Regions from separate parts of the Bradyrhizobium genosp. P genome, predicted to be linked through region 2. Evidence: riboswitches for the same ligand, from Rfam matches in the RefSeq annotation. Region 2 holds a riboswitch; each other region holds the start of a gene.
The links. A riboswitch is a leader RNA that binds a small molecule or an ion and turns the genes downstream of it on or off. The one in region 2 is predicted to bind cobalamin.
Positions count from the first base shown of each region.

Region 1: another riboswitch for cobalamin. It lies ahead of metE (5-methyltetrahydropteroyltriglutamate--homocysteine S-methyltransferase); the one in region 2 lies ahead of ACP2YO_RS03305 (TonB-dependent receptor).
Region 3: another riboswitch for cobalamin. It lies ahead of bluB (5,6-dimethylbenzimidazole synthase); the one in region 2 lies ahead of ACP2YO_RS03305 (TonB-dependent receptor).
Region 4: another riboswitch for cobalamin. It lies ahead of ACP2YO_RS42570 (DUF1636 family protein); the one in region 2 lies ahead of ACP2YO_RS03305 (TonB-dependent receptor).

Region 1 covers NZ_CP188195.1:2,626,604-2,631,425, forward strand. The annotation lists gene ACP2YO_RS12715 (helix-turn-helix domain-containing protein) at 1-310, opposite strand, end outside; partial or broken gene metE (5-methyltetrahydropteroyltriglutamate--homocysteine S-methyltransferase) at 722-2,956, opposite strand; cobalamin riboswitch at 3,062-3,286, opposite strand; cobalamin riboswitch at 3,398-3,594, shown strand; gene ACP2YO_RS12725 (hypothetical protein) at 4,106-4,258, opposite strand; gene ACP2YO_RS12730 (coproporphyrinogen-III oxidase family protein) at 4,428-4,822, shown strand, end outside.
Region 2 covers NZ_CP188195.1:680,313-685,134, reverse strand. The annotation lists gene ACP2YO_RS03315 (ABC transporter ATP-binding protein) at 1-697, opposite strand, end outside; gene ACP2YO_RS03310 (FecCD family ABC transporter permease) at 694-1,737, opposite strand; cobalamin riboswitch at 1,848-2,045, shown strand; gene ACP2YO_RS03305 (TonB-dependent receptor) at 2,207-4,438, shown strand; gene ACP2YO_RS03300 (hypothetical protein) at 4,555-4,722, shown strand.
Region 3 covers NZ_CP188195.1:8,875,824-8,880,645, forward strand. The annotation lists gene tnpC (IS66 family transposase) at 1-311, opposite strand, end outside; gene tnpB (IS66 family insertion sequence element accessory protein TnpB) at 385-729, opposite strand; gene ACP2YO_RS42610 (transposase) at 726-1,112, opposite strand; gene bluB (5,6-dimethylbenzimidazole synthase) at 1,478-2,227, opposite strand; cobalamin riboswitch at 2,534-2,742, opposite strand; gene cobD (threonine-phosphate decarboxylase CobD) at 2,898-4,004, shown strand; cobalamin riboswitch at 4,193-4,406, shown strand.
Region 4 covers NZ_CP188195.1:8,866,566-8,871,387, forward strand. The annotation lists gene cobN (cobaltochelatase subunit CobN) at 1-1,313, opposite strand, end outside; gene cobW (cobalamin biosynthesis protein CobW) at 1,313-2,347, opposite strand; gene ACP2YO_RS42570 (DUF1636 family protein) at 2,344-2,718, opposite strand; cobalamin riboswitch at 2,810-3,027, opposite strand; gene cobO (cob(I)yrinic acid a,c-diamide adenosyltransferase) at 3,071-3,724, shown strand; gene ACP2YO_RS42580 (cobyric acid synthase) at 3,738-4,822, shown strand, end outside.

The DNA.
Region 1 (4,822 bases), 1.9 Mb from region 2:
TTCGCTTTAGACGAGCGCGCGCAGGAAGTTCTGTTGCGGCCAGAGCCTGACCAACGCTATCTCGCTTCAGATCTGCAAGGTCGGCCAGGCCGTCGAGTAGCCCTAGAGCCTGCAGGGTGGCGGCATAGATGCCGATTCCCACGCCAGGATCCCCGGCCTCGATCCGCTGGAGCGTGCTTCTCGACGTGAAGGCTCGATCGGCGACGACGCCCATCGGCAACCGACGTCGCTTGCGCGCGTCCTGAATGTCGGCTCCGAGTTTGCGGAGGGCGCGGCGGACGCTGGCGGAGGGACTATGGGGCGTAGGCATTTTGTAAACTTCGTGATGCACTAACTGGCCTTTATGTAGCATGAAGCTTACAAAAGTCTATAAGCAAAAGAGGTAATTAGGTAGGGATTGGTTGAGCGTGCCCGGAGCTTGGGTGTGTCCTTTTTTTGAGAATCGGGGACGTGGTAGTATCGACTAGGCTCCCGGCAGGAGCCCGCCGCCCGTCGTAGCGAAGCCGTTGAGGCGCTGTCCTGATCAATTGTTCCCGCCATGTCATGTCGGGCTCGAGAGGTGGCTGACGGGCGACGCTTCGCTAAGGGCCGGGAAGACGTGTTTTTCGACCTCTACTATCACGAACTTCCCGAGAGCGGCCCGCTCGCTACGGCACCCAAAAGCTGGGATCGGCATATTGAAAGTCTTACATTTTGTCCGGCACTATCCCGATTGCCCACCCGGGTTGATCCACAGCTGCGAGTCGGATAGCCCTTGCCGGGCCGACGCAATCAGGTCCCGCATCTCGGCCGCCCGCCTCAGGAACGCGCGGCGAATGGATGTCGAAGACGCCGGGTTCGATATCGTTTGGATACTTGTAGCCCTTGAATGCGTCGAGCAGCTCCATCTTCGAGCGCGACGTCTCGATTGAAATGACGTCGGCGTCCATCGCCGCTATCGCATATGATATCGTTGAACTCCGAATAGCGCATATGAGTATGAATCTGCGTTTCGTTCGCGCCGCCGGACGAGCAGATACGGAAGCTGTCGACAGCCCAGTCGAGATAGGTCTTCCACTCTGATCGCAGCAATGGCAGTCCTTCGCGAAGCGCAGCTTCCTCGATCTGGATCATGGTCGCGCCGGCCGTCTCCAGATCGGTTACCTCGTCCCGGATCGCGAGCGCAATCTGGCGGCATGCCTCGCTGCGGGAGATGTCGTCACGAACGAACGACCAGTTCACGATCGTCACTGGCCCGGTGAGCATCGCCTTCATCGGCTTCTTGGTCAAGGACTGCGCGTACCGCCACCAATCCACCGTCATCGGCTTCGGCCGCGAGACATCGCCAAACAGCATGGGAGGACGGACGCAGCGCGAGCCGTAGGATTGGACCCAGCCGTGCTTCGTGAATACGAAGCCGGAGAGTTGCTCACCGAAATACTGCACCATATCGTTACGCTCGAACTCGCCATGCACGAGCACATCTAACCCGATGTCTTCCTGCCAGCGTACGGCGCGCGCCGCCTCTCCTTAAAATTGCTCGTATTGTGCGTCGCTCATCTTTCCCCGAGCATGCGCGGCGCGGGCGTTGCGGACATCCGCCGTCTGCGGGAACGATCCAATTGTAGTCGTGAGGAACGCTGGCAGAGCGAAACGTTTGCGCTGGACCTCGGTGCGGTTCGCAAACGAGCTGGTGCGGCGGCGCATGGTCTCGCCAATTTCCGCCATTCGTCGGGCGACAGTCGGGTCATGGATCTTTGGCGACGTCTGGCGGGCCGTCGCCGCGAGGTCCGAGCTGGCTACCGCATCCGCGACACCCTTGTCGCCGGCGAGCGCCCTTGCCAAGACCGCAAGCTCGCCGATCTTCTGGACGGAGAAGGCAAGCCAGCTCTTCACATCGAGATCGAGATCGGTCTCCAGTTCAACGTCGATCGGCACGTGAAGCATCGAGCAGCAGGATGCGATCTGTACGCGATCTGCGCCGAGCTTCGCGATGGCGGGTGTGAGCCGATCAAGGAGCGCCGAAAGGTCGGAACGCCAGACATTGCGGCCATCGACGACGCCGAGAGAGACCACGAGATCCTTCCGCGTTTCGTCGACCACCGCGCTCAGCTGCTCAGGCGCGCGGACAAGGTCGAGGTGAACGCCCGCAACCGGCAAGGCCAACACGGTTTCCAGGTTGTCGCCGACAGCCCCGAAATACGTGGCCAGCATGATCTTGAGGCCGGGGACGTCCTTGGCGAAGCGTGCATAGGTCCGGTGCAGTGCAACGCGTGACGGGCGATCGAGATCGAGAACTAGACACGGCTCATCGAGCTGAACCATTCAGCGCCGCGCTTCGTCAATTCCTGGAGAACCTCGACATAGACCGGCAAAAGATCATCCAGCAGCGACAGCGGATCAAGTGCCGGATCGGCGCTCTTGCCGAGCTTCAAGAATGTGACAGGGCCGACCAGAACCAGACCAGTCTGATAGCCTGGGCTCTTCGCCTCATCGTATTCCTCGATGGGCTTGCGTGAGGACAGCCTGAAGGTCTGGCTCCTGTGAAATTCCGGCACCATGTAGTGATAATTGGTGTCGAACCACTTGGTCATCTCCGCGCTGCCGTGCTGTGCCCGTGATGGGCGTGGCCGCAACTCGCATCGTGCCCATCGTCCTGTGCGCCGCGCGCCATGGCGAAGTAGGTCTTGAGCGAGACGGGTCCCGTTTTCCAGCCGTAAGAGTCCGGAATGGCTCCGACCATGACGCTGGTATCGAGCACCGGATCGTACAGCGAGAAATCGCTCGACGGAATCACGGTGGCACCGGGAGATTTCTGCCGAGCCCAGTTGGCAACGCGAAGTCCGGCCGCAGCGTCAAGAAGTTGCTCTTCGCTGATTTTTCCGGCCCAATAGCTTTCGAGCGCGAGCTTGAGTTCGCGGCGCGGCCCGATCCGGGGCGTGCCGAGTGTTGCAACAGGAAGTGAGAGAGTAGACATAGCTTTAACCCCATGGTTGTGGGGGCAAAAGGCCATGGCGGACGGCGGGCAGAGAGCCACCAAAGCGGCAACTGCTTGGCGTACCACCGGGACACCCCGCCCGTGGACGATCATGTTGTCGGGGCAGGTCTCCTGGCTCGCGGGTCATCGCCTGCATCCGGCCTTCCCGAAGCATTTGCTTCAGTGACTTTTGTGGATGCAGGCTCGCCGCCTACAGTTGCGGGGGCAGCGCCGGCATTGCATCGATCCTGGATTGATCGAGAGCGCACCGGCTTCCCTCTTAGCTCCAGATCAAGCGGGACCTGGAGAACCTCGACAGCTTGGATTATCTGCGACAGGACCGTCGCGTCAACCTCTCGAACGTTTTCTTCGACGCGGTAGACCTCCATCGCCGGCACCGCGGTGGTGCAACGAGCCAATTGACCCCGGCTTTGACAAACTTCTGACATCATCTGTGACGGTTCTCCTTACGGAGATCAAAAGGGAACGTGGTGCGGGATTTCCCAACGCCACGGCTGCCCCCGCAACTGTAAGCGGCGAATCTTTCGTCATATGCCACTGGGAATCTGGGTCCTGGGAAAGTGACGTCGAGGAAACGACCCGCGAGCCAGGAGACCTGCCGCAGCCGTTGTCACACGCGAAGATGTCGGTCGGGGAGCAACGGTCCATCCGCTGATGGCAACTTGGCGTCAACTGGGATGCGCAACGCGGGAGCGCTTGCACTCTTGCCGCGCCCGGCCGGGTTCTTTTTACAGCGATCAGTGCAGTTGCGATGATCACGATAGCATCGGTCGCATGCCGTCGAAGGTTGGAGTAGTTTCAAAGATGCTCGGGACAACCGCTGGATCAGCCAATTAGAACTGCCGCCAAAAGCGCTGCGGCCCTAAGGTCGGCATTGCGAACATCATCCTTGAACGGATGTTTGAGTTGGATCGAGAAACCGCGGCCATCACTCAATACACCGGTTGTCGTGTCCGGTTGAAAACACTCATGTCCGTAATCGGACGCCGAGGCGCAAGTATTCCGTCTTCGCCGCTCGCGGCACATGTTTCTGGCCTCTTTTGAAGCAAGGCGCGTTCGCCTTTGGTGGCACGTCGATTGCTAGTGCACAGTGATGGATCCACACAACAATCGGATTCGCAGCGTCGATTAGGAGGAAACCAGATGAAGCGCGGTCTCCGTTCCGAAGATCGATTGCCCCCAGGGGAGCGGGGAAGCGAACAGAAGTTGTGCGGGAGCGCGCTGGATCGGGCCGAGTTCGCCGACCGACTCCGCTTTCATCACATCGGGGAGTTCGCGCATCTTTTTTTCGAGGGATACTAGCCCACCGCGGCGCTCGAAGCATTCCTGGGCGCCGCTTCGCAGCAGACGGGCAATGTTCGCATCGGCTGCGACATCGGCCTATCGTCATCGAACGAACTGAGCCGCCCTCGCGCCTTGCCTGCACGCAAAAGCTAAAGGAGTCCAAAAGATGCGCGCGCCGAGCTATTCCGAGACTCTGGAATTCGCGATCGACAGGTCGTACGACATTAATATTGACATGCTGAGGTCGCGAAATTTGCACCTTGACGCGTTCAACGATTATCTCGTCGCTACATATCCGCCTCTTAAGGCAATGGGGGACTTCAATCCCGAAAAGCTGTTGGATCGGATTGCGTCGTCAATTGATCTGTATTTCCACATCCCCTTCTGTCATCAATATTGCACCTTTTGCCACTTCGGCAAGCAGATCAATCCACCTTCCGAGCGAATCGAGCGTTACTTGGCGGCTTTGGAAAAGGAGATGAGTTGGTCGGACGCGGCGCTTGCCGGCAGAACTATCGAGACGGCCTTCATTGGAGGCGGCACTCCTTCATTTTTGACGAA
Region 2 (4,822 bases):
CCATCACGGCCTCCGATAACGCCACCATCGGCGCGCCCTGCGAGGCCAACCGCCCCTCCGAGAGCACCAGCACATGATCGGCAAAGCGCGCGGCAAGCCCGAGATCGTGGGTGACCACGACGACCAGCACGCCCTTGTCGGCGACGCTGCGCAGGTTCTGCATCACATCGATCTGGTGCCGCGGATCGAGCGATGCGGTGGGCTCGTCGGCGAGAATCACCGGCGCCTCCACCGCCAGCACGCGGGCCAGCGCGACGCGGCTGCGCTCGCCGCCGGAGAGTTCGGTGACGCGGCGGTCGCCGAAAGCCATCACGTCGACCGCCTGCATCGCCCGCAGCACCGCCTCCATATCCTTCGGCGACAGCCGCGCCGGATCGGTCGCGCCATGCGGGTAGCGGCCAAGGGCTACGATGTCGCGCGCCGGCAGCGGCCAGTGCACCATGTGACCCTGCGGCAGATAGGCGAAGCGTTTCGCACGCTCGCGCAGCGACAGCGACGACAACGCATCGCCGCCGATCCGGATCGTGCCGCTGGATGGAATCAGCCCGGCCAGCGCACGCAGCAATGTGGTCTTGCCGGCACCGTTCGGACCGACCAGCGCGACCAGATGCGCCGATGATAACGACAACGAGATGTCATGCAGCACCTTGCGGCTGCCCAGCGACACATCGAGACCGGTTGCGGAGAGCAGCGTCATGCCACGCCTCCGCCGAGCGCGCGGCGTTCGCGCATGATCAGATAGAGGAAGAACGGCACGCCGATGATCGAGGTCAGCACGCCGACCTTGATGTCCGAGGTCGAGGGGATGATGCGAACGGCGATATCGGCCGCCAGCAGCAGCGCCGAGCCGGCGAGCGCGCTCGGCAGCAACAGCCGGGCCGGATCGTGGCCGATCACCGGGCGCATCAGATGCGGCGCGACCAGGCCGATGAAGCCGATCGTGCCGGTCACCGCGACGGCCCCGCCGACACCGAGCGCCACGCCCGAGATCACCAACAGCCGCAGCCGCCCGACATCAACACCGAGGCTCTGTGCAGCCTCTTCGCCCAGGGTCAGCGCGCGGAAGGCGCTGGCCTGGCTCAGCAGGATGACCGCACCGGCGATGATAAAGGGCAATGCCAGCGCGACATGCTGGAAGCTGCGGTCCTCGAGCGAGCCAAGCAGCCAGAACGCGATCTCCAGCACCACGAAGGGATTGCTGGAGAGATTCATCACCAGCGCCGTCGCAGCGCCCGCGAAGCTTGAGATCGCGAGCCCCGAAAGGATCAGGATCAGGAGCCCGGCATTGCGGCCGGCGATCGCCAGCAACGCAAACACCGAGACGAAGGCCGCGATGATCGCCGCCACCGGCAGCGCGTAGGAACGCACGTCGGCCAGCCCCAGCGCGATCACCAGCACCGCGCCGAAGGCTGCCGCTTGCGGCGCGCCGAACAGCGACGGCGACGCCAGCGGATTGCGCAAAAGTCCCTGCAGCGCCGCGCCCGACAATCCGAGAATACCGCCGATCGCGAACGCCAGGATGGTGCGCGGCAGGCGGATCTCGCGCACGATCACCTGCGCTACATCGCTGCTGCCACCGAACAAGGCCTCGATCACCGTGAGCGGAGACAGCCGCACCGGTCCGATGCCAAGCGAGATCAGCACCAGCACAACCACGAGCGCGGCGAGCGCCGCGGTCGCGCCAAAACGACGCCGCGCCGCGACCTCGGCCGCCAAGGCAAAATCCTGCACGCTCATCGCGTCATGCTCATACAGCGATTACAGTGGCAGACAAGCGACACTCGACAAAAACCGTACCGGTCAACCGTTGCCCCACTTCCGCCAGGATTGACTTGGTTTCCAGCCGCCCCCTAGATGAACCTGACGGTTCCTGAATTGGGATCAAAAGGGAATGCGGTGCGGGGAAACTCCCCTAGGCCGCGGCTGCCCCCGCAACTGTAAGCGGTGAATCCTTCGTCATAGGCCACTGGGAAACTCGGTCCTGGGAAGGCGACGAAGGGTAACGACCCGCGAGCCAGGAGACCTGCCGTCAGCCGTGGTCACACGCGATGATGTCGGTCGGGGAGTACAGACATTAGCTTCACCTGATGCCAAGCGCGCTGGTGAGACTGGTTCGCGGTGACGTGCCACTGACGTTGCCGCGGTCCAGACTATGCTTTCCATCCCTTCAGCCCGGCGGCGCCGCGCGCTGCTTCTCGCGTCGACGATGATCGTGCCGGCTCTCGGCGCGACGTCGGCGCTGGCGCAGGCGCAGCAGGCGCCGCAGGCCACACCTTCCGATCAACTTCCCCCCATCGAGGTCACCAAGCCGGGCGACCAGAACCTCACTCGCGCCAAGCCGACCGCCGACGAAACCCCGGCGCCGCGACGCCCCGCCCCGGGTGACACGCAAACCAAGAACGCCGGAACTGGAACGGGAACGGCCACGACGTCGACCGGCACAGGAACCGGGACCGGTGGTACGGCCGGCGGCGGACGTCAGTTCGCCGCCATCGTCGGCGCGTCCTCGACCGTGATCACGGCCGACGACATCGCGCACTCGCCGGTGCACACGCTGTCCGAGATCCTCGCGCAGGTGCCGGGCGTGCAGTTGCAGTCGTTCTACGGCGGCGTGAATGGCGCCAAGACATCAGTCGACATCCGCGGATTCGGCGCTTTCGCCGCCCCGAACGTCCTCATTCTCATCAACGGACGCCGGCAAACCGACATCGACCTGTCGGGTTTCGATCTTTCGACCATCCCGCTCAATTCGATCGAGCGCGTCGAAATCACCCGCGGCAACAGCGGCGCAGTGCTCTACGGCGACAACGCGGTCGGCGGCGTGGTCAACATCGTCACCAAGAATGGCGTCGGCGGACCGCCGGTTGCGATCAAGGCCGAAGGCGGAGTCGGTTCGTTCAACCAGCGCCTGGCAGAACTCTCGGTCGCGGCCACTTCCGGGCCATGGTCGACGTCGTTCTATGGCAATGGCGTCAAATCCGATGGCTACCGCGCCAACAATGCGCTCGACCAGCGCAATGCCGTCGGCAATATCAATTACGCCACCCCCGACCTCAGCGCTTTCCTGACCGTCACGGGAGGCGATCAAAAGCTTGGCCTTCCCGGCGGGCGGACCGTGGATCCCTCGATTGGTCTCAACGAGTTGGCCACCGACAGGCGAGGCACCGACACGCCTTACAATTATGGCAACCAGCAGACCACCAGCGTCACCACCGGCTTCACCAAAACCGTGATGAACGGCGTCGACCTGATCGTCGACGGCGGCTGGCGGCAGCGCGACACCCAGAGCGGCTTCTTCGGCACAATGCCGACGATCAGCTTTTCGTCGACCTACAACGACGCTGCGCTGCAGACCTGGTCGATCACGCCGCGCCTCAGCATCAAGAACGCGATCTTCGGGCTGCCGTCCTCGATCCTGACCGGCATCGACTATGACGACACGACGTTCCGCGAGTCGCGCGGCGCCTTCCAGGGCGTGGACCCCTACCACATCTACAACATCGACCAGCAGCAACTGGCGGGTTACTGGCAGCAGACCGTCGGGCTGCTGCCGACCACTGATTTCTCGTATGGCGCGCGGGTAGAGAACACGAGCGTCTCGGCGCGGGATCGCTACGACCCGAACGCACCCTTCGCCTTCGACACGCAAGCGAGCCCGCTCAACAGCAGTGAGACACAGTATGCGGCGCATGTCGGCGTCGAGCATCGGTTTGACGACACGTTCTCGGTGTTCGGCCGTGCCGCGCGCGCGTTCCGCACACCTGGTGCCGACGAGCGCGTTGCATCGGGGCCGTCGTTCGACCCGGTGACCTTCGCTTCGATCCCGCAGAACTTCCAGCTCAAGACGCAGACGTCGGAAGACGTCGAGGGCGGCTTCCGCGTCAAGACCAACCGCTTCCAGGTCCAAACCAGCGTCTACCTGATGGATCTCGACAACGAGATTCACTTCAATCCCGTGCTGTTCTACAACGTCAACCTCGATCCGACCCGCCGCTACGGCAGCGAGACCAGCGCCTCGCTCAAGGTCAGTGACACCGTGACCTTCCGCGGCGGAATGGCCTACACCCGCGCGGTCTTCCGTGAGGGCATGTGGGCCGGCAACGACGTGCCGCTGGTGTCCCGCTACACCGGCAATATCGGCGTGACCTGGAATATCTGGCAGAACTACCTGGTGTTCGACGGCACGCTGCGCGCCTGGAGCTCGCGCGTCATGGACAACGATCAGGCCAACACCCAGGGCCGCATCCCCGGCAATGCGACCGCCGACGTCAAGCTCAGCGGGCAATATGAACACTTTTTCTGGTCGGTCAGCGTGAACAATCTGTTCAACGCGCTGTATTATGACTACGCCATCACGAGCACCTTCACGGCGGGCCGCTTCGCCGCCTACCCGCTCCCGGGCCGGACCTACATGGTGCGGGCCGGCGCGACGTTCTGAGCTGTCTCAGGAAGACGCGGTGGGATGCGATCCCCCCGCGTCTTCTCCATTACGCACACCCGGCAAGTGGAGTAGGATCGCACGACGCGATCCGACACGACGTGCAGGGGAAACGCATGGGCAAGGCCGGAAAGACGACCGAAGGCCGCAGCAGGGTGCGCGACAAGGCCGACGACAAATCGAAAAAGCCGCCGGCATTGCCGACGGCCGACGACGATTTCGAGGATGGCGACATGGCGACGCCCAAGGTCGACCGCTACGGTGATGACGATGAGCCGTTGTGAGGCCACAGTGCCCACCACGGCGTCATCCCGGCGTAGGCCGGATCCATAGCCACCGCTGCCGATCGTTGATCTGACTGTGGCCTCAGCCAGCTCAATCATC
Region 3 (4,822 bases), 1.7 Mb from region 2:
AGTTCGGCTTCAACCGCCGACACGCCGGTCTCAATCTCCTCGAACACGAAGGCGATCTGCTCCGTGCTCAGCTTGTCGCTGCGCAAGCGTTCCGAGCGCGTGCCGTAAAGCGTGCGCTCCAGCATTTTGACGATCGCCGTCAGCTCCACGATCCGCGCATCGGCGGCCTTGTTGATCGCCGTAAGATCGGTGTTTGCAGCGGCAATGCGGCTGTTCTCGGCCTCGATCGCCGCCCGCTCTTCCGCCAAGGCGACGATCAGCGCGTGGGCTTCGGCAAGCGTCGTCGGGAGCTCTGTAACGGGCGTCGTCATCGTCGCCATCACAGCAGAGTCGCCGCCACTCTTCCAAACTTTTCAGCACCCTGATTCAATTCGCCGCAGCTTGTCAGCCTACCGTTTCTGGGCGCTTCACAACCACCGGACGCACCTTCGTCCAGTCCAGCCCGTCAATCAGCGCGAGCAACTGCGCATGGTTCAGCTGCACCCGGGTCGGCGCAATCCTCGGCCAGCAGAACTTTGACTCCTCGAGAGTCTTGGCAAACAGGCATACCCCGCTGCCGTCCCACCAAACCGCCTTGATCCGATCCGCCCTTTTCGAACGGAACACGTACAGTGCTCCGCTGAAGGGGTCGGCCCCACCATCTCGAACCAGCGCCATCAAACCCGTGGCACCCTTGCGGAAGTCGACCGGCGTGCTGGCCACGTAAACCTGAACACCCGCCGGGATCATGCCTGCCGAACCGCCCGGATCACAGCAGCAAGCCGCCCCGCCTCCACATCTCCACCAACGCGCACCACGACATCGCCGATGACGATTTCCACCATCTCCCCCGCCATGGTCTCAAAGCGCGCGAACTTAACCGCTCGGTCTCGCGCCCCAGAGAGCGGCGCCACCATTCCCGAGGCCAGCGCCTTGCGTCGCCACGCAAACAACTGCGATGGATCGATCCCATGACAGCGCGCTATCGCCGACACGTTCGCCCCCGGCGCAAACGTTTCCCCGACGATGCGATCCTTCTCCTCCCGCGACCAGGTGCGGTAGCTCCGCCCGGGACTCACCGAAAGCCGCTCGGCCGCCGCTGTGATAACTTCGAAATTCTTGGTATCAGACATATGTTCGCTCTCATGAACTCCTGGGACAAATCACCAGGAGATTCTCTGACAATCGAACATCATCCGCTACGTGGGATGACCTACACGCTTACGATCAGTGCGAAAATCGAGCCGACACAGAGTGCTAAGGCCGCCTCGCTGGTGGAGTCGAGATCATGATGGCTAGGGTTACTGCAGATAACGTGACCAATGACCGACCGCGAGAAGGGCCTTCACAACTGGACGCTCGTATCCACGGTGCTTCGGGGCGACCTCACATTAACGCGATGCGCCAAGGATTTATCGGCTGCACACCGGTGCCGGGAGCGACACCAGTTCGCTGGATCACCGCGCGCCTGTCCCTCTCTACAGCGACGGCCATGAGCTTAAACACAAGCAGGGCTCTCCCCATCATTGGATGAAGGATAGGGCTCAGCGCATCCCCAGCGATCAGCGAACACGAGAGTTTCGAGCGGGAGACGCTTGGCCCAGTTCCTCGCCTCCAATTCAGGGCGCACGAAAAGCTGATCGACAAAACCGACACATAGATATGCGACGATCACAATTTCATTGGGAATTCCAAGAATCGGTCTGAGATCGTCAGGGTCGAAAATGCTGACCCAACCGACGCCAACTCCTTCGGCACGAGCCGCCAGCCATAGATTCTGAACGGCACACGCCGTACTATAAAGATCAGTATCGCGTTGATGCGTACGTCCGAGCACAACAGCGCCGCCACGCGATCGATCGCAAGTGACACAAATATTTAGCGGCGCCTTGCAAATTCCTTGTAATTTAAGCCGCCGATAAGATTCTCGGCGGTCACCTTGGAATAGCCGCGCTGCTTCCTCGTTTCTTCGTACAAATACATCGCGGACTGCCTGTTTCGTCGCGGCATCGTGCACAAGTATGAAATTCCACGGCTGCATAAGCCCAACAGAAGGGGCATGATGCGCCGCCTCCAAAATGCGCCTCAGTACCTGAGCCGGAATGGGTTGTGGCAAAAATTCATCTCGGACGTCTCGTCGTGAATGGATGGCCCGATAGACAGCCTCGCGGTCATGCATGTTGAACGCGGTTGCCGCTCCAAGATCCGGATGGCGTTCGGCATTTTCCCCATCGACGATCAGTGTCATCTTTCGCTCCCCTGAAAAGAACTCCTCACCAGCATCCGAGGCTCCTTAGTCTGAATTCAGCGTTTTCATCAGGATGTGCTTGGGATGCGTCTGGCGCGCGACGCGTTGATCCGGCGATGGCCTGACGCAACAGCCTCCCGGGCGTGAGCTGCCCTTCCGGGATAGTATGTCCCGCGTTGCAGGTGATACAGACATGATGCGTAACGGCCATTACTCTTCTCGAGCGTCGGGCGGCGGGAAGATGCGATGGCTCCGGCATGCCGCTAAGTGCGACCTGTTGCGCGTCGCGGAACACCCCGTCCGCAGGTTTAACATGATGCGCTGGCAGGTCTCCCGGCTTGCGGAGCAGGATTTCTCCTCCGATCCCCGCCTTCCCGACCTCAGGGGGTCAGTGGCTCAGTGAGGATCTCTCCGGTCACGGTCGCGGGGGCGGCTGCTTTCGAGCTCCGATACAGAGCCTATCGCATTCCCTCTTCGCCTGTCGTAGAACAGGAACCAGCGCATACCTACCATTCGCTCAAGCGAGCATCTTGTCAAGGGCGCGCAGCTTGTCGTTGAGGGCAAATGCGTTGCGACCTCGCGCGTGCGCATGCGGCGATGAAGCCTTCCTCGATGCCGGCCGTGATCGAGAGCTTTGAACGCCCAAAGGTCGACATATGTTTGGAGGTGCTTGCTCACGAACGAACCGCTGAACCGCTTTCGCAACCGCCAAAGTTCACTGAGCAGATTTGAGCAGCCATTTGAATTTACGCTTACGTCTCATGAGGACCAGAATCTAATGCATCACGTGTATCATGGTGGCGACGTCACCACCGTACATGCGCGTTTTCCCAATGCGCTCTTGCCTTGGTTGGACCTTTCTACTGGAATCAATGCCCTTCCCTATCCCATCGGAACCATGGATACGGAAGTTTGGACGAAGCTTCCGAGCAGGGACTCGGTGAACAGACTCAGAACCGTAGCTGCAAATGCCTATGGCGCACGTGACGCGAGGCAAGTGGTCCCCGCTCCAGGAACACAAGCTCTAATCCAACTCTTACCGCGCATTTGTCGCGCCAAGAACGTAGCGATCCTCGGTTTCGGTTACCAGGAACATCCGGCCACTTGGCGAGCAAGCGGCGCCAATGTCATCATAGCAGAAGATCTCGAGACAATAAGCGATCTCGACATCGATGTCGCAGTCGTTGTCAATCCGAACAATCCGGACGGCAGGTTAATTTCTTCTGCTGCGTTGCTCAAGCTTGCCTCAAGCCTTCAAACTCGAAACGGCCTGCTGGTCGTCGATGAGGCCTTCATGGACGTTGTTCGACCGTCTGCAAGCGTTATACCGATGCTCGCCCGTCAAAATGCGGTCGTGCTTCGGTCATTTGGAAAAGCTTATGGCCTCGCGGGATTGCGGCTCGGGTTTGCAATCGCGAACCGCGACCTTGCGGGCAAAATGGAGGCCGCGCTTGGACCTTGGGCAGTCTCAGGACCGGCAATCGCAATCGGTGCGAAAGCACTAGCTGATACAAATTGGCTTGACGAGACGTCAGCCCGCCTCGCGTATGATGCGGCTCGTCTGGACGAACTGCTGGCCCAAGCGGGGTTCCGAATCCTCGGAGGATCACCGCTCTTTCGACTTGTAAGCCACCAGGACGCAACGGAATGGTTCGACAAACTCTGCGAACGTGGAATCCTCGTTCGGCCATTCTTCGATAGGCCGACTTGGCTGCGGTTCGGAATTCCTGGCCGCGCAGCGGATTGGTTGCGCCTCAAAGAGGCTCTGCTGGAGTAGGGCAAGGCCGAAAAAGAAAATGGAGACAGGTCAAAGACTGAACTTCCCCAAGGCTGAACGACAGGAATGTGCAACGGCTGCTGCACACCGCCTTGGCAGGCCCAGGCCAAGAACTCTGCAGGTCATCCTTGATAGCGCGCCTATCCGGCTCGAAAGGCGACCGGCTATTGACACTTGCTGAATTAGTCGGATGATACGTGGGTCTAGGTTTGTTGATCGAGAGATCAACGACATGGGAATGCGGTGCGACTTAGCGCAAAAACTAAGCCAAATCCGCAACTGCGCCCGCAACTGTAGGCGGCGAGTTCTTTTCCACAAAGCCACTGGGCTGGTTTGCCCGGGAAGGCGGAAACAGAGCATCGACCCGCGAGTCAGGAGACCGGCCTAGACAGTCATCCATCCGGCATGCGGTGCGCGCGTTTGGGGCGGTTTTTTCGCTGCGATGACAGTGAGCAATTCTGTCTCGCGGGGAGAGGACCGCTATGATTAAACGCGTCAAAAATCCTGATTTTCTTGACAGACCTGCGAGACCCTCCTCCTGGGTGGCGGCGCTCGTATTATTTGCGAGCGATGGATATGCCGCCGACCTTTCGCCGCCATCGCTTGCGAATGCGCGAGCGCCTGTCGAGGACTATGACTGGACCGGCTTCTATGTCGGCGGCCACATTGGACTGGCAGCGGGACGCGCGCGCATTGCGGCGGATGCATTGGGCGGCGGCGCACCGGTCGCCGGATCATTCAGCCTTTATCGTTCGCCGAATGCCTTCACCGAAGGCGGCAGCTTTTTCGAGGGTGCGCAATTTGGCTTTAACTATATG
Region 4 (4,822 bases), 1.8 Mb from region 2:
TGATAATCGGCAAGGCTCAACGTCAACGTCTGCCCGCCCAGTGCCTGCCCCAAGGAATCCACTGCTTCAACGTCGAAGCCGGCGGCAACGAGGTCACCGAGCAGCGCCGCGGTCGAGGCCAGCGCATCGAGGCCGACCGCGTGCGCGATCTGGTGCGGGCGGCCTGGATAGCTTGAGAGAATGATGGCGAATTGCCTGCCGCAGGCCGGGATCGTCGTGAGCCGATGCCAGGCGCTGACACGGTCCACCACCGCACAAACACGTTCGCGATCCGGCTGATGAGCGAGATGCGAAAATTGCAGGTCGGCGTCGCGCTCGCCCGGCGACTTGAAGCTTACGACGCCGGCAGAGAGTCGCCCGTCGACCTCCGGCAGCACCACATGCATCGCGAGATCGGCCGGCGACAGGCCTCGCAGCGAGGACGCCCAATCTTCCCTGCCCGCAGTTGACAGCGCGACCTGAAACACCGGACAGCCTGCCGCGTTGAATGGCGTTGTTCCATCGTCGGCCATCGCCGAGAACGCGGTCGCGTTCACAAGTGCAGCCGGCGGACGCTCCGCGAAATGTGCTTTCAGCCACGCCGAGACGCCGGGCGCTTTCAGCGAGGTCGCGAACGCGCCGTAGGCGTCAAAGCCCTTTTCGCGCAATGCCGCGATCAGCGCGTCGATCGGGCCGGTATCGGCCGACGTCAGATAGGAGCGATAGAAGGTGACGAGCGCCTGCGGTCTTCCGTCAGGCGACGGCAAGGACGCCAGCGCTCCCATGGAGGGATAGTAGAAACCCATCTCGGGGATTTCGGTCTCGCCGAACACCGGTCCCGCGTACAGACCGGAGGCCAGCGCGAGCTGCGCAATCGCAACCTGCGCCGCGACCGCGCCGCCGGCGTCGCACAGCGCGCGCAGACGCCGCAGCGTCGAGACCGGGACGTTGGAAAGGGCATCGAGCCGCGCGTCGTCGCGGCCGTCGGCCGGCAGTACCGCAAGCGCGATGCCGTGCCGCGTGGCGAGCTCGTGCAACGCGTTGATGCCATAGGACCAATAGGACTCACCGCCGATTAGGCGAACCAGAATGCCACTAGCGCGGGACAGCGTGCGTTCGATGTAAGTGTCGACCGAGAGCGGATGGCGCAGCGCCATCAGATGGGCGAGCCGCAGCGACGGCAGGCCCTTGCGTCCACGCCGCCAACCGGCGGCGAAGGCGGCGAGATCGCTGTCGGAGAATGACAGCACCACGAGAGCGGCCGGATCCTGACCAAGATCGACGGGTGTCGCGGTCTCCTCCAGGCCATGGCTCTCGCGGAAGACGACGTGCATCAGACCCCCAATCCCGCTTTGATCGCGTTCTCGTCGATGTCGCCCTGCTCGCCGATGACGACGAGCTTCGATCGCCGCGGCGCCGCGCCCCAGGGCTTGTCGAACTGGTGGCGCACGCGCTCGCCGACCGATTGCACCAGAAGCCGCATCGGTTTGCCCTTCACCGCGAGATAGCCCTTGGCGCGCAGCACATTCTGCTCGCGCGCCAAGCGCGCGATGGAAGCGACCAGCGCGTCGATGTCGGACACTTCCGGAAGCTCGATGACGACGGATGCGAAGTCGTCATGCTCATGCTCCTCCTCGCCGTCGTGAAGCGAGGGCCGCGCGGCGAGGTCGTCCTCGGCGGCCGCGTTGAAGCCAAGAATCACCTGCGGGTCGATCGCACCGTCTGTGATGGCGAGTATCGGAACCTGCCGCGGCGTCTCGGCCGTGATCGCCAGCCGGGCCGCTTCAAGGCCGGCCTGGCCCACAAGATCGGCCTTGGTCAAGAGCACGATGTCCGCGCAACAGATCTGGTCCCCGAACACCTCCGATAGCGGCGTCTCATGATCGACGCTCCCGTCAGCCGCACGCTGGGCCTCGACGGCCTCCGGGTTCGGCGCGAAACGGCCGGCGGCGACCGCCTCGGCATCCGCGAGCGCGATCACGCCGTCGACGGTGATGCGCGAGCGGATCTCCGGCCATTCGAACGCCTTCAGAAGCGGTTTTGGCAGCGCGAGGCCCGAGGTCTCGATCAGGATGTGATCGGGCCGCGTTTTTCGCGCGAGCAGCGTCTGCATGGTCGGAATGAAATCATCCGCGACGGTGCAGCAGATGCAGCCGTTCGCGAGCTCGACGATGTTTTCCTCGGGACAATTCGCGTCAGCGCAGGATTTCAGGATCTCGCCATCGACGCCTTCACTGCCGAACTCGTTGACGAGCACCGCAAGCTTCTTGCCGTTGGCGTTGGTGATCAGATGCTGGATTAGCGTCGTCTTACCCGATCCAAGGAAGCCGGTGACGATCGTGACCGGGATTTTTGCAAGCGTGTTCATTCGGCTGCCTCCGGCAGGACGGCGATGGGTGGAATGCGGGCAACCGATTGCTTGCGAAAAACTTCCGGCCGGTTGCGCCATGGCACGATACCGTCGGATGCAGCCCGGTAAGCCGTCGCCCCCGCAATCACATCCCGCGCATGGGCTTCAGACAGGCGGCCATACACGTAGGACCATCGCCCCGTCGCGCTGAGTGCGACCGAGCAGCCTTGGCTGCATGCCGACAGGCATTCGACCGGCACTAGCTCGACGCCTTCGGGCACGCCGGCATCGAGAATTGCGGCATACAGGCGCTCGCCGGGCGCGGTCTTGCCCTCCGCCAGCTTCTGGCCGACGCGGCAGGTAATGCAGACGTAAAGTGTGACAGTCATCGCCCCGTCCAGCATAGGCAGCGGGGGGCAATGAGGCGCGAACCATTCTCTCACTGGTTCGCTTCCCCGTCACGGAACACCCCGTCCGCCGGTTCAAAACTCTGCGCTGGCAGGTCTCCCGGCTTGCGGAGCAGGATCTTATCCTTCGATCCCCGCCTTCCCGACCCCCTTGGGGATCAGTGGCTTCGGGCATCTCTCCGGTCACGGTCGCGGGGGCGGCTGCTTTTGGGACCAGACCTTTCGATCTAAGCCCTATCGCATTCCCTCTTCGCCTGTCGTAGGACAGGAACCAACGCAAACCCACCATTTGCTGAAGGTCGCGATTTGTCAAGCCTGAGGACGACGCCAGATGATGTCTGAACAAGATGCCGCCGAGGACGAAGGCGTGGTCGCCACCGACGCATCGCTTGACGCCCGCCACGCGTCGAAGATGGCAAAGAAGAAGGTCGCCCGCGACAAGATCATGGCGACCAAGAGCGGCGAGAAGGGACTGATCATCGTTCATACCGGTGCAGGAAAGGGTAAGTCATCCTCCGCCTTTGGCATGATCGTCCGCTGTGTCGCGCATGGCTTTCCCTGCGCGGTCGTTCAGTTCATCAAGGGCGCCTGGGATACTGGCGAGCGCCGCCTGCTCACCGGGCATTTCGGCGATCTCTGCCAGTTCCATGCGATGGGCGAAGGCTTTACATGGGAAACGCAAGACCGCGCCCGCGACATCGCCGCCGCAAAGGCCGGCTGGGACAGGGCCAAGGAGCTAATCCTGGATTCAACCTTGCGCATGGTCTTGCTCGACGAGATCAACATCGCGCTGCGCTACGACTATCTCGATATCGACGAGGTCGTTGCGTTCTTGAAGACACACAAACCACCGATGACGCATGTCGTCCTCACCGGCCGGAATGCCAAGGGGGAGTTGATCGAGATCGCCGACCTCGTCACGGAGATGACGCTGCTGAAGCATCCGTTCCGATCCGGCATCAAGGCCCAGCCCGGCGTCGAGTTCTGAGGAGAAGCACGGGATGGCGCGCGCATTGATGATCCAGGGAGCGGGCTCGGACGTGGGCAAATCGCTCATCGTCGCCGGGCTTGCGCGCGCCGCGAAGCGCCGCGGCTTGCGCGTGCTCCCCTTCAAGCCGCAGAACATGTCGAACAATGCGGCCGTGACGGTCGACGGCGGCGAAATCGGCCGTGCGCAGGCGTTGCAAGCGCTCGCGGCGGGCGTCGAACCGCACACTGACATGAATCCGGTTCTGCTCAAGCCTGAGACCGATATCGGCGCGCAGATTATCGTGCAGGGCAAGCGCATCGCAACGGCGCGCGCCCGCGAATATGCGTTGATGAAGCCGTCATTGATGGGCGCGGTGCTGGAGAGTTTTTCGCGACTGAAGCAGCGCGCCGATCTTGTGCTCGTCGAAGGGGCTGGCAGCCCCGCCGAAGTCAATCTTCGCAAGGCCGACATCGCCAATATGGGCTTTGCCCGCAAGGCCGATGTCCCGGTGATGTTGATCGGCGACATCGACCGCGGCGGTGTCATCGCTCAGCTTGTCGGGATCAAGACCGTGATCGACGCGGACGATGCCGCGATGATCCAGGGCTTTGTGATCAACAAGTTTCGTGGCGACTCGACGCTATTTGACGATGGCTACCGGCTGATCGAGGCAAAAACATCCTGGCGCGGCTTTGGGGTGCTACCCTATTTCGACCGCGCCGGCGAGCTTCCGGCCGAGGATGCGCTGGGCCTAGCTGATGCGCGCAAACCCGGCCGGTGCAAGATCGCGTTCCTCGCGCTGTCGCGGATTGCCAATTTTGACGATCTCGATCCGCTCAAGCTCGAGCCCGGCGTCGACCTCGTGATGGTCCGCCCCGGAGAGGCCATTCCCGGCGACGCCCGGCTTGTCATCATCCCGGGCTCGAAGTCGACGCGCGGCGACCTCGCCTTCCTTCGCGCGCAGGGATGGGACATCGACCTCTTCGCGCATCACCGCCGCGGCGGCCATGTCCTGGGCGTCTGCGGCGGTTATCAGATGCTCGGACGTAGCGTCGCTGATCCCGGCGGGATCGAGGGACCGGTGGGAGACACGCTAGGTCTCGGACTCCTCGATGT